2 regions of the Kribbella hippodromi genome follow, and region 2 is predicted to be linked to the other one. Evidence: riboswitches for the same ligand, from Rfam matches in the RefSeq annotation. Region 2 holds a riboswitch; the other holds the start of a gene.
What was found. Region 2 has a riboswitch for cobalamin ahead of metE (5-methyltetrahydropteroyltriglutamate--homocysteine S-methyltransferase). Riboswitches for the same ligand answer to the same signal wherever they lie in the genome.
Positions count from the first base shown of each region.

Region 1: it holds a riboswitch for cobalamin, as region 2 does, so the genes downstream of both, ABD260_RS25620 (ABC transporter substrate-binding protein) here and metE (5-methyltetrahydropteroyltriglutamate--homocysteine S-methyltransferase) in region 2, are expected to answer to the same signal.

Region 1 is NZ_BAAAPH010000018.1:21,246-28,846, reverse strand. Features, by position in the region: gene ABD260_RS25630 (MFS transporter) at 1-771, shown strand, start outside; gene ABD260_RS25625 (hypothetical protein) at 785-1,756, shown strand; cobalamin riboswitch at 1,797-1,980, shown strand; gene ABD260_RS25620 (ABC transporter substrate-binding protein) at 2,007-3,029, shown strand; gene ABD260_RS25615 (FecCD family ABC transporter permease) at 3,026-4,009, shown strand; gene ABD260_RS25610 (FecCD family ABC transporter permease) at 4,045-4,974, shown strand; gene pdxR (MocR-like pyridoxine biosynthesis transcription factor PdxR) at 5,069-6,541, opposite strand; gene ABD260_RS25600 (methyltransferase) at 6,570-7,370, shown strand; gene ABD260_RS25595 (hypothetical protein) at 7,367-7,507, shown strand; gene ABD260_RS25590 (CYTH and CHAD domain-containing protein) at 7,539-7,601, shown strand, end outside.
Region 2 is NZ_BAAAPH010000006.1:5,597-13,197, forward strand. Features, by position in the region: gene ABD260_RS10635 (VOC family protein) at 1-39, opposite strand, end outside; gene ABD260_RS10640 (helix-turn-helix transcriptional regulator) at 105-836, opposite strand; gene metE (5-methyltetrahydropteroyltriglutamate--homocysteine S-methyltransferase) at 866-3,118, opposite strand; cobalamin riboswitch at 3,263-3,484, opposite strand; gene ABD260_RS10650 (VOC family protein) at 3,522-3,959, opposite strand; gene ABD260_RS10655 (cation:proton antiporter) at 4,070-5,779, shown strand; gene ABD260_RS10660 (hypothetical protein) at 5,816-6,187, shown strand; gene ABD260_RS10665 (GNAT family N-acetyltransferase) at 6,235-6,807, opposite strand; gene ABD260_RS10670 (dihydrofolate reductase family protein) at 6,843-7,418, opposite strand.

The DNA.
Region 1 (7,601 bases), on a different contig from region 2:
GGGGTGCTGGTCGGTTCGGTCGGCGTGACCTGGGCGTTCAGCGTCGAACTGGTCGGGATCGTGTTCGCGACCCTGCTGTACGCCCGTCTTGGCTCGTACCGGCCGAGTGGGCAGACGAGCGCTCCCAGTCTGCGCGCGATCGGGGGCGGGATCACGTACGCGTTCCGGCGCAAGGACCTGCTCGCGACGTACCTGGTGGACATGGTCGGGATGTTCCTGGCGATGCCGATCGTGCTGTTCCCGGCGTTCGCGACCGAAGTACTGAAGGAACCGAAGCTGCTCGGGCTGCTGTACAGCGCGGAGGCGATCGGGGCGATGTGCGCCAGCCTGACCAGTGGCTGGGCGAAGCGCGTCCATCATCAAGGGCGCGCGGTCGTACTGGCGACGATGAGCTGGGGCGCGGCGGTCGGGGTCGCCGGGCTGGCACCGAACATCTGGTTCGCGATCGCGTTCTTCGCCGTCGCGGGCGCGGCCGACATGGTGTCGGGGCTGTTCCGCGCGGTGATCTGGAACCAGACGATCCCGGACGAGATGCGCGGCCGGCTGGCCGGGATCGAGATGCTCGGCTACTCCCTCGGCCCGCTCGGCGGCCAGGCCCGTTCCGGCGTGGTCGCGGACCTGACCAGTGTCCGGACCGCGATCGTCAGCGGCGGCGCGCTGTGCGTCGTGGGCGTGCTCGGCACAGCGGCCTGGCTGCGCGAGTTCTGGCGCTACGACGCCCGCACCGACGAACACGCCGTCCGCGAAAGAGCTGTCCGCGCCGCCGGTTAGGCTTCCAGTCATCATGCGTATCCGCCGGGTAGTGATCACAGGGCTGGTGGCCGGGCTGCTGGCCGGCTGTGGCGGGCTGAAGCCGGAGAACGCGCCGAGTGCGCCGCCGCTGGTGTCGGTGAGTACGCCGCCGGACTCGGAGACCCCGTCTGCGACGCCCTCGATCACGCCGAGTGAGCCCGCGAAGGCCGCCGACACGTTGTGCGTACGCATGAACGCGACCTTGGTGAAATCGACCCTGGGCGTACCGGTCGCGAACGTTCAGCCGAAGACACCGCCGGCCGACTTCGGCTTCCCGACGTACGACGTCTGTCAGCTGGAGCTCAGTATCGGCCCGAACGGCCCGGTGCTGAACGTGGAGACTTCGGTGCTGCCGGCAACAAAGGCGACGCTGGCGGCGACCCAGAAGGCGTACGCGGCGACCAAGGGCGAACCGGCCAAACCGGCAGTCGTCGGCGAAGGTGCGTACGGGACCAGTACGTTCGTGGTGTTCTTGCTGGACGGCAAGCTGTACAAGATCGCCGGGCCGAAGGCGACGCCGGCAAAGTACGTCGAGATCGCGCGCGATGCCGTACTCCAGGCGCCGGGTCTGCCGGACGCGGAATGGCAGCTCAAGCGGCCGGAGTGCGAGCGCGGATCGTCCGCGGCCGAGAAGGTGATGGGCGCCGCCGCGATGATCCGGCGGGACGGTCAGACGCCGGCCGGCGACCCGGTGTGCGGCTGGGTGAGCTCGACGAACCTGCTGTACAGCACGGTCCGGCGGACGCCGAACGCGAAGGCGCTGATGGCTCCGATCAGCAAGCTGGCGACGGCCCAGTCGGTGCCGCTGGGTGACGAGGGGTACGTCGACACCGCGACCGGGCGGACCACGATCCGGGTCGGCGACGACAAGCTGGTCGACCTGGTCCCGCTGCCGGCGCGCGCGATCAATCCCGATCTGATGCCGCAGTTCGCGCTCGCGATGTCGCCGCTCTACACCCGCTGAGACGTTTGTCGCGACGCCCGCCGCGACCGGATCGCGGGTGCTAGTGTGGCGGCGCCGTGGTGTACGGGAAGCCGGTGAAGTACCGGCGCGGCCCTCGCCACTGTGATCGGGATGTGCATCAGTCGTACCCGCAAGGGGACCACTGGCCGCGTGCGGCTGGGAAGGTCAGACCGGTGGACGCGGTACCCGTCAGCCAGGAGACCGGCCACGGCGTTGACCCGTCCACGAGGTGCTGGAGGAGCGGTCCGCCATGGCCGTCGTACGCGTTTTTGCTGCTGTCCTTTCCCTGTCGTTGCTGGCCGGCTGCGGTCCAGCCGCCGAAGCCGGCTCGCGCGCCGACGCGATCACCGTGCGGAACTGCGGGATCGACGTCACCGTCAACGGCCCACCGAAGCGCGTGTTCGCCGCGTACCAGCCGGCCATCGAGATGGCGCATGCGCTGGGCATTTCCGATCGATTGGTCGGCACGGCGTACCTCGATGCGCAGGTGCTGCCGGAGTACGCCGCCGCGCAGGCGAAGGCGAAGTACTTCAAGAACCTGCCGAGCCGCGAGGAACTACTCAGCCTGAATCCGGATTTCGTGCTGTCCGGGTTCAACGACGTGTTCAGCGCGGCCGGTAGCGACTCGAGCTTCGGTAGCCGGAAGAGCCTGGCCGACCTTGGCGTACGCACCTGGATCTTCAGTCCGCTCTGTCCGACCGCGGACGGCAAGGGCGACGAGGCGATCGACCCGGCGACGGTCTCGATGGACAACGTGTACGCGGACCTGCGTGATCTCGGCCGGTTGTTCGGCGTCGAGGACCGCGCCGAGAACGTGATCGCGGAGCAGCAACGCCGGATCGCCGCGGTCGGGAACGCGGTCAAGAACGCGCCGCGGCCGACCGTCGCGATCATCCGGCCGGCGCTCGAGGGCGGCGGGCTGACGGTTTCCGGCGGGCCGGATTTCGGGACGGTACTGATCCGGCAGGCGGGTGGCGTGAACGCGTTCGCGGACCTGACCTCGAAGCGGAACGTGAAGATCAGCGTCGAGGAATTCATCAAGCGCGATCCGGACTACGTACTGATCAGCGGGTGTTGCGACGCGTCCATGACTGCCGCGTCGTCGCAGCCGGATGTGGCCAAGCTGCTCGCGAATCCGGCGTACGCGAACCTCAAGGCGGTCCGCAACCGGCACGTGATCCCGTGGTTGTTCGCGAATCACTCGGCCGGCGTGCGAGGGGCGTACACGACCGAGAACCTGGCGCACATCCTGCATCCTGACCTGGTCAAGTGAGGAAGGCGGGCGGTCTCGCCCTGTGTGTCGCGGTGCTCGGGATCGCCGTGGTGCTGTCGTTGTGCGCCGGGAGCCGGTGGATCGGGGTCGGGGAGGTGTACCGGGCGCTGGGTGAGTTCGGCGGGAGCGATACCGATCGGGTGGTGCGGTATCTGCGGTTGCCACGGACGCTTGCCGGGGTTCTGGTCGGCGTCGCGCTGGGGCTGTCGGGCGGGGTGATGCAGGGCGTGACGCGCAATCCGCTCGCCGATCCGGGCATCCTGGGCGTGAACGCTGGCGCCGCGGTGGCTGTGGTTGCGGCGATTGGGCTGTTCGGGGTGCACAGCCTGAACGGGTACGTGTGGTTCGCGATGGGTGGGGCGTTGGTGGCTACCGTCGTCGTGTATCTGGTGGGGGCGGTTGGCGGGACGACGCCGGTGAAGCTCGCGCTTGCCGGCGCGGCGATCTCCGCACTGCTGGGCTCGATCACCTCGGCGGCCACGTTGCTCGATCTGTCGACGTTGAACGAGTACCGCTTCTGGGTGGTTGGGTCGTTGTCGCTGGCTGATCAGGGGATGGTGCTGCAGGCCGTGCCATTTATTGCTGTAGGCACCTTTTTGGCGTTGGTGCTCGGTCGATCGCTCAATCAGCTTGCGCTGGGAGAAGATCTGGCTCGGGCGCTGGGTACGCGAGTGATGCTGGTGCGGGTGCTTGCCGGTCTGGCGGTGGTTGTGCTTGCGGGTACGGCGACTGCTATTGCTGGCCCGATCGGGTTTCTCGGGCTGGCTGTTCCGCATGTGGCGCGGACGATTGTCGGGCCGGATCAGCGGTGGATTTTGCCTTGGTCGATGGTGCTTTCGCCTGCTGTGTTGCTGCTTTCGGATGTCGTTGGGCGGGTGGCGGCGCGGCCGGCTGAGTTGCAGGTTGGGATTGTCACGGCGTTGGTGGGTGCGCCGTTGTTCATCGCACTGGTTCGGCGGCGGCGGATGGCCTCGCTGTGAAGGTTTCCAGTGGTGTGGTTTCGGGGATTGCGTGGGTGTTGATTGCGATGGTCGGCGCGTTTGCGCTGACTCGGGGCGATTACACGCTGCCGCTCGGGGAAGTACTTCGTACGCTGTCCGGGCATGGCACTTTGATCACGTATGACGTGGTGGTGAACAATCGATTGCCTCGTATTCTCACCGGAATCGGCGTGGGGATGGCGTTCGCGATGTCGGGGGCGATCTTTCAGCGGCTGGCCCGGAATCCGTTGGTCAGTCCGGATTTGATCGGTATCAACGCGGGGGCGGCGCTGGCGGCCGTACTGATCATCACTGTGATCGGGAGCGGGTGGATTCCGCTCGGGGCACTTGTCGGATCGCTGGTTTCGGCGTTGTGCGTCTACTTGCTTGCGTACCGGGGCGGGGTGTCCGGGAATCGGCTGGTACTCGTTGGGGTTGGTGTGACGGCGATCGTCGGGTCGTTGACTGCTTACTTGCTGACGTTGGCTGATATCTACACGGCGAAAAGTGCGTCGATGTGGCTGGCGGGCAGTTTGGCGGGGCGGTCGTGGACGCATGTCGTACTGATCGGAATCACCTTGTTTGTGGGGGTTCCGGCCGCGGTGGTGGTCGAGCGGCAGCTGCGGCTGTTGGAGCTTGGTGATGATTTGGCGCGGGCGCTGGGTGGGCGGGTCGAGAGTGCGCGCGGCGTGCTGATCACGCTTGGCGTCGGCCTGGCCGCGATGGCGACGGCGACCGCGGGACCAATCGGCTTCGTCGCCTTGGTCGCTCCGCAGCTGACCCGTCGCCTGACCGCGGATCGCACAGCCAGACTGCCAACCTCGGGCGCGATCGGCGCGCTGCTGGTGGTCAGCTCAGACCTCATCGCCCGAACGGTGGTCGCACCAACAGTCCTACCGGTCGGCATAGTCACCGCCTTCCTCGGTGCGCCCTACCTGCTGTTCCTGATCACCCGCCGAGCCTGATCGGCCGTAACGACAGGAGGTGTCGGCTTCGCCTGGTGGTTCGCACGCTCAGCGGCGGGTTGGCAGCGCGCTTTGAGGGCACTACCTCCTGTCGTTAGGGCAACTCGGCGGCGATGGTGGTGATGGCGGCGGTGATTTCGGTGGGGGTGCGGGCGGCGTAGCCGAGGACCAGGCCGGGGGCGTGGGGGAGCTGGCAGTGCCACGAGAGGGGATGGCATTTGACGCCGCTGCGGAGCGCGGCGGCGGCCAACTCGACGTCGTCGATCGGATCGTCGAAGGTGATGGTCAGGTGCAGGCCGGCGGCGGCCCCGTGGATGGTTGCTGTGGGCAAGTGGTTCTGGATCGCGGTGACCATTGCGTCCCGGCGGGTCCGGTGCCGGCGGCGGAGGAAGCGGAGCTGCCGTTCGAGTTCACCGGACTCCATCAGGTGCGCGAGCGTGAGCTGCGGCAGGGCCGCGTTGCCTAGATCGGCGAGCCGTTTCTTGTTGATCAGTTCTTCCTTGTACTGCGCGGGTGCGAGCATCCACCCGATCCGTAGCGCAGGAGCGAGCAGCTTCGAGACACTGCCGACGTAGATCACCTGGTCGCCGAGCATCGCCCGGAGCGCGGGCACGGGCGGCCGGTCGTACCGGTGCTCGGCGTCGTAGTCGTCCTCCACGATCAGCCCGCCGTCGGCTGCCCACTGGATCAGTTCGCGCCGCCGTTCGCCCTCCAGCACGACGCCGGTCGGGAAGTGATGGGCGGGCGTCACCATCACCACCCGGGACTGAGATTCCCGTAGTGCGTCCACGCGCAGGCCGCGATCGTCGACCGGGATCGGCGGGACCTGCATCCCCCAGCTGTGCAGGTGCTGGCGCGATCCGAGTGAGCCCGGGTCCTCGACGGCGATCTCGTGGATGCCGCGCTCGGCGAGGACCTGCGCGACCAGGCCGATCGCCTGCGCCACACCGGCGACGATGATCAAGTAGTCCGGGTCGGCGGCGATCCCGCGATACTGCGCCAGCCAAGCGGTGACTGCCCGGCGAAGCGCAGGAGTCCCCGCCGGATCGCCGTACCCGAACTGCGCCGAGGCCAGATCTCCCAGCACCGCCCGCTCCGCCCGCAACCACCCACTCCGCGGAAATGCCGCCAAGTCCGGCACCCCTGGCGTCAGATCAATCCGCGCCCGCGCATCCCGCAACTGATCAAAGATCTCCATTCCAGGCTCGTTCAGGTGTGTTCTCGTACCCGGAGGGTTGTTGTTTGTGGGCGGTGCTGTGCTGATCGGCGCAGCAACAACCACCGTCCCCGCACGACCTTTGCCCGCGACCTGCCCGTCCTCGGTCAGGCGTTGGTAGGCCTCGGTGACTACGCCGCGAGAGATGCCGAGGTCGGTGGCCAGGGTGCGAGTGGCGGGGAGGCGGGTGCCGACCGGAAGGTGGCCGGTGGAGATTGCCGTGCGGAGGTGGTCGGTGAGCCAGTCCGCGAGGCCGCCGGCGGGTGCCTCGGCGGGGTCAAGCTGGAGGAAGTCCGCCCCGGTGGACTGACCATTGGACCTGCCAATATCGGACTGATTGGACCTGTTCACAGGACCATTGTCGCGCGACTGTGGAGACATGGGAACTGACTACGTCCACGGCTACACCCCGGCAGAGACCCGCCGCCTCACCGAGCAGGCCGGGACACTCGCCGAACTGCTGCACGGCGGCACCACCTACCCACCGGGCAGTCGTGTCCTGGAAGCCGGCTGCGGCGTCGGCGCGCAGACCGTACAGCTGGTCACTCGTAGCCCGGGCATCGAGCTCGTGTCGGTGGATGTCTCCGAGGAATCGCTCGCGCAGGCGAAGGCACGGCTCGCGGCGGCAGCGCCGTACGCGACTGTCGACTGGCGGCACGCGGACCTGCTCGACCTGCCTGACGAGAAGTTCGACCACGTGTTCCTGTGCTTCGTCCTCGAGCATCTCGCCGACCCGCACGATGCGCTCGCCCGGCTCCGCGACCACCTCAACCCCGGCGGCACCATCACCGTGATCGAAGGCGACCACGGCTCGGCGATCTACCACCCGCGCAGTCCGCGCGCGCAAGCAGTCGTCGACTGCCTCGTCGATCTCCAGGCCGAAGCGGGTGGCGACGCACTGATCGGCCGGCGGTTGTATCCGCTTCTGCAGCAGGCCGGGTACTGCGACGTCCACGTCGAGCCGCGCGCCGTGTACGCCGATCCGACTTTGCCGGAGCTCGTCGACGGGTTCACCCGCAAGACGTTCATCGCGATGGTCGAATCCGTCCGCGAACGCGCACTCGCCGCGGGTCTGCGTACCGAAGCCGAATGGGCTGCCGGCATCCGCGACCTCGAACGTTCCGCCGAGGCCGGCGGCACCTTCCACTACACGTTCTTCAAGGGAGTTGGGCGAAGATGATCGGGTTCCTCGGGCTGATCGCGATCCTGTGCTGGGCGCTGAACCGGAACCGGCGGCGGCAGCTCCGGCCCACCACGTTCGGCCTTCCGGATCGCGATCTCGAGCGGCTGGTGGCCGATCTGCGGGCGATCAGCTGACCAGTTCATGAACGGCTGGTAAACATGGGACATGGCACCGACCGAGCAGCTGGAAATCGAGACGAAGTACGACGTCGACGAGAGCACCATCCTG
Region 2 (7,601 bases):
CTCGAACCAGGCCAGCGTGCCGGGTCCGGGAAGAGCCATGAGAACTCGCTTTCATCGAATCGATCGTCGAACGAGTGCCACGATTCCGGCCGGACGCGACAGCCCTATGTCGGTGTTGGAAAAAGTTCTTCCGGCCGCAGTGCCTCGTACGGCAGATCGGGATCCCGGCACACCACCTTCAGCTCCTCGGTCTCCCGGCGGCGCGGCACCGGCGTACGCTCCGCGCGGACGATCCGGTCCATCCGGAAGATCCGGTCCTCCTGGCGGAGGTGGCACCAGGCGGTCAGGTACGAACCGTTCTGCGCGACCACCACATGCTGCGGCTCGACGTCCCGCTCGGTCCCGGCGCCGTTCGTGTCGGTGTAGGTGATCCGGAGCACCGCGTTGTCGCTGATCGCCCGCCAGATCTGCTCGGCGATCTCACCGTCCGGATCGGGCGGCGCGGGCCGTACGAGCAGCCGCACCTTGCCCGCGGCCGCCCGCGCCTCCTCCAGATCCTTCGCCGGCATCGCGGCCACGATCTTCCGCAAGGCGCTCCGGGCGTCCTTCGCGAACAGCACGTGCTCGGTCCGGCTCAGCGCGACCGCGACCGCCATCGCCTCGCGCGGAGTGAAGTTGAGCGGCGGCAAGGTCATCGCCCGATCCACCGAGTACCCGCCGGTACGCCCCTGTTTGGTTGCCAACGGCACCCCGGCCTGGCCGAGCGCGCTCAGATCCCGCTCGATCGTCCGCGCGCTGACCTCGAACCGCTCAGCCAGCTGCCGCGCCGTCCGCCCCCGCGGCCCCGCCGCCCGAAGCTCCTCCACGAGCGCGTACAACCGATCCATCCGATTCATACCCGCAGGCTAAACGGCAGCGCCGACAATCAGGCCAGGGTTGCGCGTACCTCCCGGGTGGCGGCCACCAGGTTGCGCAGCGACTCCTGGACCTCGGGCCAGTCGCGGGTCTTGAGGCCGCAGTCCGGATTGACCCACAGCCGCTCTGCCGGGACGACCGCGAGCGCCGCGCGGATCAGCGAGCGGACCTCGTCGGCAGTCGGCACGCGCGGCGAGTGGATGTCGTACACGCCTGGTCCGACACCCCGGCCGAAGCCGATCGTGTCGAGATCGTCGAGCACCTCCATCCGGGACCGGGCCGCCTCGATCGTGGTCACGTCCGCGTCCAGGCCGTCGATTCCGGTGATGACTGCCCCGAACTCGGAGTAGCAGAGGTGGGTATGGACCTGCACCGCCGCCGGGGCACCGCCGGTCGCGAGCCGGAACGCTCCGACCGACCAGTCCAGGTACGCCTTGCGGTCCGCCTCGCGGAGCGGGAGCAGTTCGCGCAGTGCCGGCTCGTCGACCTGGACGATCCGGGTCCCGGCCGTGACCAGCTCGGTCACCTCGTCCCGGAGCGCCAGCGCGACCTGGTCGGCGGTCGTTGCCGGCGGCTGATCGTCGCGGACGAACGACCAGGCGAGGATCGTCACCGGCCCGGTCAGCATGCCCTTGACCGGGCGATCGGTCAGCGACTGGGCGTACGACGTCCAGCCGACGGTCATCGGGGCCGGCCGGGACACGTCGCCGTGCAGGATCGGCGGCCGGACGCAGCGGCTGCCGTATGACTGCACCCAGCCGAGCCGTGTCGTCGCAAAGCCGTCCAGCCGCTCGGCGAAGTACTGAACCATGTCGTTGCGCTCGGGCTCACCGTGGACCAGGACGTCCAGCTCCAGTTCCTCCTGGAGCTCGATCGCGCGCCGGATCTCCGTACGCAGCCGGTCGTCGTGCTCGGCCTGGGTGATCCGCCCGGCCCGGAGATCGGTACGGATCCTGCGAACGTCGGCGGTCTGCGGAAACGATCCGATCGTCGTCGTCGGCAGTGCTGGCAGCCCGAGCGCCTGTTGCGCCGCGCGACGCTCCTCGTACGGCGCCCGCTGCCGGTCCTCGGCGCGTACGCCGGCCGCCCGCGCACGGACCGCCTGATCCCGGATGAGATCGGACTCGCTCGGGAGCCGGCGCTTGACCCGCTCCAGATCGACGAGCACGCCGTAGTCCTCGTTGATCGCCCGGCCGAGCAGGACGACCTCGTCCACCTTCTGCCGCGCAAACGCCAGCCGGTCCCGGACGGCGGGGTCAAGCTCGTCCTCGACATCCAGGTCGTACGGGACGTGCAGGAGCGAGCAGGAGGTGGAGATGCCGAGCCGGCCGACCGCGGTGCGCAGGTCGGCACAGGTCGAGACCGCGTCGCCGAGCCGGGTCCGCCACACGTTGCGGCCGTCGACCAGCCCGGCGTACACCGTCTTGCGGCGCAGCGACGGGAGCTCGGCGATCCGCCGCACCAGACTCGGCGCGGACACCAGGTCGACGGCAAGTGCCTCGACCGAAGTTGCGGCGAGCACGGGCAGGGCGTTGCCGGGGTCGCCGAAGTACGTGGCGACCAGGAGATCCGGGCGGTCGACGGCGGTCGCGAGCCGGTCATAGGCGCGGAGCAGCGCATCCAGTTCGGCCGGCGTACGGTCCTGGGCGAGCGCTGGTTCGTCGAGCTGGACCCAGTCGGCGCCGGCCTGGTCGAGTACGGCGAGCAGCTCGAGGTACCGGTCCACCAGTGGATCGAGCAAGGTCAGCACGTTCACGCCCGGCCTGGTTGCTTTCGACAACAACAAGAAGGTGAGCGGACCGATCAGTACGGGCCGCAGCTCGACGCCGAGTGCCCGCGCCTCCGCGAGCTCACCGAGCACCTTGCCCGGTTCCAGCCCGAACGTCGTGGTCTCGTCGAGCTCCGGCACCAGGTAGTGGTAGTTCGTGTCGAACCACTTGGTCAGCTCCAGCGGCGCGACGTCGTCCCGGCCGCGGGCCATCGCGAAGTACGTGTCGAGCGGCGACAGGCCGAGGTCGCGGAAGCGGTCCGGGGTGAGATCGAACAGCTGGACGTGGTCCAGCATCTGGTCGTAGTACGAGAAGGTGTTGCCGGGGATCGAATCGAGACCTTGCAGTTGCTGCCAGGTCTGCGTCCGGAGCCGGCGGGCGGTCGTCTCGAGCGCATCCTGGTCGCCGGTGCGCCAGTACGTTTCCAGGGCGTGCTTCAGTTCGCGCCTGGGGCCGATGCGCGGGTATCCCAGGACCGTGGTGAGGGTGTTCACGTCTCTCTCCTCGCGAGCGTGTGCCGAGGGATCGGCGGGTCTCGCGGGTACGACGTGCCGGCCACGACCGCTGTCCGGGACGACCGGTGCTGCCGCGGGGCCGGGCGGGTCCTCCCACGGGACATCCGATCCGCCGCGCACCGGGTGGTACGCGGACCGGCGGCAGGTCTTCGGACTCACGGGCGGACCGGTCGGACAACCGGTGGACCTACTGGCCGTCGCTTCCCGGACTCGCGTCCAGTGCTGTTGACGGCGGTCGTTCCCGTTCACCGCTGCGGGGCAGTCCTGGATTCACACCAGGTTCCCTCTTGCCTCGCCGGGCCACGAACCGCATGACCCTGGCGAACCGTCGGCACCTCAGAGGATAGCGCTCCGCGACGTCGCGCGAGCGGTTGTCCACAGGTCAGTCGAGATCTTCGGCCAGGGCGATGATGATGCCGGCGGGACCGCGCAGGTAGCAGAGGCGGTGGGCGGTTTCGTATTGCTCGATGCGGCCGATGAGTTCGGCGCCGTGGGGTTTCAGGCGGGCGACGGTGTCGTCGAGGTCCTCGACGGCGAACATCAGGTTGCGGAGGCCGATCGTGTTCGGGGGCGCGGACGGCTCGGCGGTGGTGGCGACGGGGTGGGTGTAGGTGGTCAGCTCGAGCTGACCGTGGCCGTCGGGGGTGCGAAGGAAGACGATCTCCGCGTGGACGTCGGTCATGCCGGAGACGCCGTCGACCCACGGGCCGGCGATCGGTGCGCGGCCGACCTCCGTCATGCCGAGTTCGAGGAAGAACGCGGTCGCGGCTTCCAGGTCGTCCACGACTACGCCTACGTGGTCCATCCGCTTGATCGTCATGACTGGCTCCTCGGGTCGGGGTTGCTTCTGACCGGAGGACGAGGCTGCCTCGGCGTTCTCTACATCCAGGTCCGCGGATTTTGTGGATCGGTGGCCTAAGGTGCGGAGACGTGGATCATCAGATTGTCCTGATCGCCGGCTGCGGGCTCGCGATCATGATCGCGGCCTCGGTGTTCGCGCGCCGGACGGGCGTGGCGGCGCCGTTGCTGCTGGTCGCGCTGGGCATCGGGGCGAGTTACCTGCCGAGCACGCCGGCCATCCACATCGAGCCGGAGATCATCCTCGCGGGCGTGCTGCCGCCGCTGCTCTACTCGGCCGCGGTGCAGTTGCCGGTGCTGGACGTACGCCGGAACTTCGGGTTGATCTCGTGGTTGTCGGTCGTGATGGTGATCGTGTCCGCGCTGGTGATCGGCGCGCTCGTGCACGCTGCCTTCCCGAGCATCTCGTTCGCGCTGGCGGTCGCGCTCGGAGCGGTGGTGAGCCCGACGGACGCGGTCGCGGCGACCGCGATCGGGCACCGGGTCGGGCTGCCACCACGGTTGATGACCGTGCTCGAAGGGGAGAGCCTCGTCAACGACGCGTCGGCGCTGGTGGTGCTGCGGACCGCGCTGGCGGCGCTCGCGGTCACCACGCACTTCAGCCTCGGGCACACCGTGCTCGACTTCGCCTGGGCGGTCGTCGGCGCGATCCTGATCGGCGGCGCGGTCGGCCTGCTGACGGCACTGCTGCGGCAGCGGCTCGATGATCCGGTCCTGAACACGACGATTTCGTTCGCCGTACCGTTCCTCGCGTACTTCCCGGCCGAGGGCGTGCACGCGTCGGGCGTACTCGCGGTGGTGATCGCCGGGCTGCTCACCGGTGCGCTCGGAAGCCGGCGGTTCAGCGCGCGGGACCGGCAGACCCAGGCCACGACCTGGACGACCATCAGCTTCATCCTGGAAAGCGGTGTCTTCCTCGCGATGGGGTACCAGCTTCCGGAGCTGGTGGATGACGCTCGCGTCGAGACGAGCTTCGGCGAGATCACCCTGCTCGTACTGCTGGTGGTCGTGCTGTTGATCGTGCTGCGCTTCCTCGGACTCGCCTGGCCCGCACTGCAGAGCCGGTTCGGGTCGGACGATCGCAACGATCAGCTCCGGGCCAGGCTGAGCGAGATGGGCGAACGCCTCGACGCGATGGAACCGTCGGGGGAGCGCGAGGAGAACCGGCTCGCGTGGGCGCGCAAACGGCTCGCCCGCAGCCACGCCGACATCGACTTCGAGGAACGCGAGCCGATCACCGGCCGTGGACTGCTCGTCCTCGCCTGGGCCGGCATGCGCGGCGTTGTCACGGTCGCCGCCGTGCAGACCATTCCGGCCGGTACGCCGCATCGCGCCACTGTCGTACTGGCCGCATTCATCGTCGCGCTGATCACGCTGGTGCTGTTCGGGTTGACGCTGCCGGCGGTGATCGCGCGGATGCGGTTCAGCTCGGAGAGCGCCGAGGACAAGCGTGACTCCGTCCAGGCGTTGATGCGGCAGATCGGCGAGGCCGCGATCGACGCGCTCGGTCCGTTGGACGAACAAACGGTCGACGGCGAACCGCTCGATCCGGCGGCGGTGAGTGCCCTCAAGGAGCGGATCGTGCCGCGGTTGATGTCCGGCGGCCGGCAATTGCGCGACACCAAGCCGGACACCCGCGAGCAAATGGCGGTCCTGCAACGCCGGTACCTGGACGCGATGCGCGAAGCACTCCAAGCCGAACGGAGCATCGGCGGGTACAGCTCAGCCACGTACCGCCAGGTCGAATCGTTCCTGGACACGGTCGAGCGGGGCTTCGGATAGCGCGGGGTTGGGACCGGGCGGGCGTATGGTCCGAGCATGGAGACACCGCGTGTACTGGTGATCGGCCTCGATCCGTACCGGGTGCCGGGGCCGTGGGACCCGGAGCCGGTGGCCACCGGGATTCAGGCCGGGATGGACCAGTTCGTGATGCATGACGTTTGTGTACAAACGTGCCTGGTCGGGCTGGACGGGAGCGACGACGTCGAGGCCGTGATCCGTGACGCGCTGGCGTCGCGGTCGTGGGAGTGCGTGGTGATCGGCGGCGGGATCCGGGGTTCGCTGGACCTGTTCGAGTCGGTGGTGAACCTGGTCCGGCAGCATGCACCGGATGCCGCGATCGCCTTCAATGACGGGCCGGCCGACACGTACAACGCCGCCGCCCGCTGGCTGACCCGCCCGCCGGACTAGCGGACGTCGCTCGGCTGGTCAGGCGGGACGTGGTGGCTCCTGCCGGATCAGCGCAGGTCGAGGCGCATGAGGATTCGCGGGTGACCGGCGAGGACTGAGGTCGTGTCGGCCGCCTTGTGGAAGCCGGCCCGCTCGAAGTTCTTCCGCAGTCCCGCGTACGCCATCGTCAGATCGACCTTGCTGTCCCCGTTGTCCAATGGGTACGCCTCCAGCACCGGCGCCCCGTTCTCCCGCGCGAACTCGACGGCTCCCGCGATCAGCGCATGCGAGATCCCTTGCTTCCGATGCCCCGGCCGAACCCGGATGCACCACAGCGACCACGCCGGCAGCTCGTCCAGGTGCGGAATCTTCCGGTTCCGCGCGAACGCCGTCACCGCTCGCGGCGCCACCGCCGCCCACCCCACCGGTGTCTCCTCGTCGTACGCGAGCACCCCCGGAGCCGGCTTCTCCCGCACCAGCCCCGCCATGTACTCACCCCGCGCCGGCCCCCGCAACGAGTTGTTCACCGCCGATGACACCCGATAGCTGAGGCAAAAACACACATTGGCTGTCGGCGACTTGGGCCCGACCACCGCCCGCACATCCTCGAACACCTCAGCCGCCCGCACCTCGATCGCCATGTCCGCACGGTAGTACGGAGCTAGGACAGGTTTGGTCAGTGCTGGACGTCGTAGACGAGTTTTTGAATGCCGTTGGGGTAGGACTCGGATTCGGTGAGTTTCAGGTTGAGCTGGTCCTTGTCGGTGCCGCTGAACAGGCGCTTGCCGGCACCGAGGAGGACCGGGAAGACCAGCAGGTGGTACCGGTCGATCAGGCCCGCGTCGGAGAGATTCCGGTTCAGCGTCGCGCTGCCGTGAACGATGATCGGGCCCCCGTCGGTCTGCTTGAGCGCGGCGACGTCGTCGAGGGAGCGAAGGATGGTCGTCTCGGCCCAGTTCGACACCAGGTCGCTGTCCTGCAGGGTGGTGGAGACGACGTACTTCGGCATCGCGTTGTAGCCGGCGAAGTCCTTCGTCATGCCCGGCCAGACCGGCGAGAACGCCTGGTAGCTGACCCGGCCCATCATCATCGCGGACGCCTCGACCTGTTCACGGCCCTTCAGCTCGAAGCTCGCTTCGTCGAACGGGATGCCCTTGAAGGTCCAGCCGGAGTTCCGGTAGCCCGGCTCGCCGCCGGGCGCCTCGACGACACCGTCGAGGGAGATGAACGCGGTGGTGATGAGGGTACGCATCTGCTGCTCCTTGGAGTCCGTGATCTTGCCTGCTTGCCCATGCGTCGAGCGGCAACCGAACCACTCGACACCCTAATTGTGTGATCCAGGTCACTCATCGCGGTGTGCGCTGCGACTGACTGTTGCGGGGACCTACGGAAAGTGCGTCAGCTGACGGTTTACGGCTCCCGGTTCGGCTCGGCC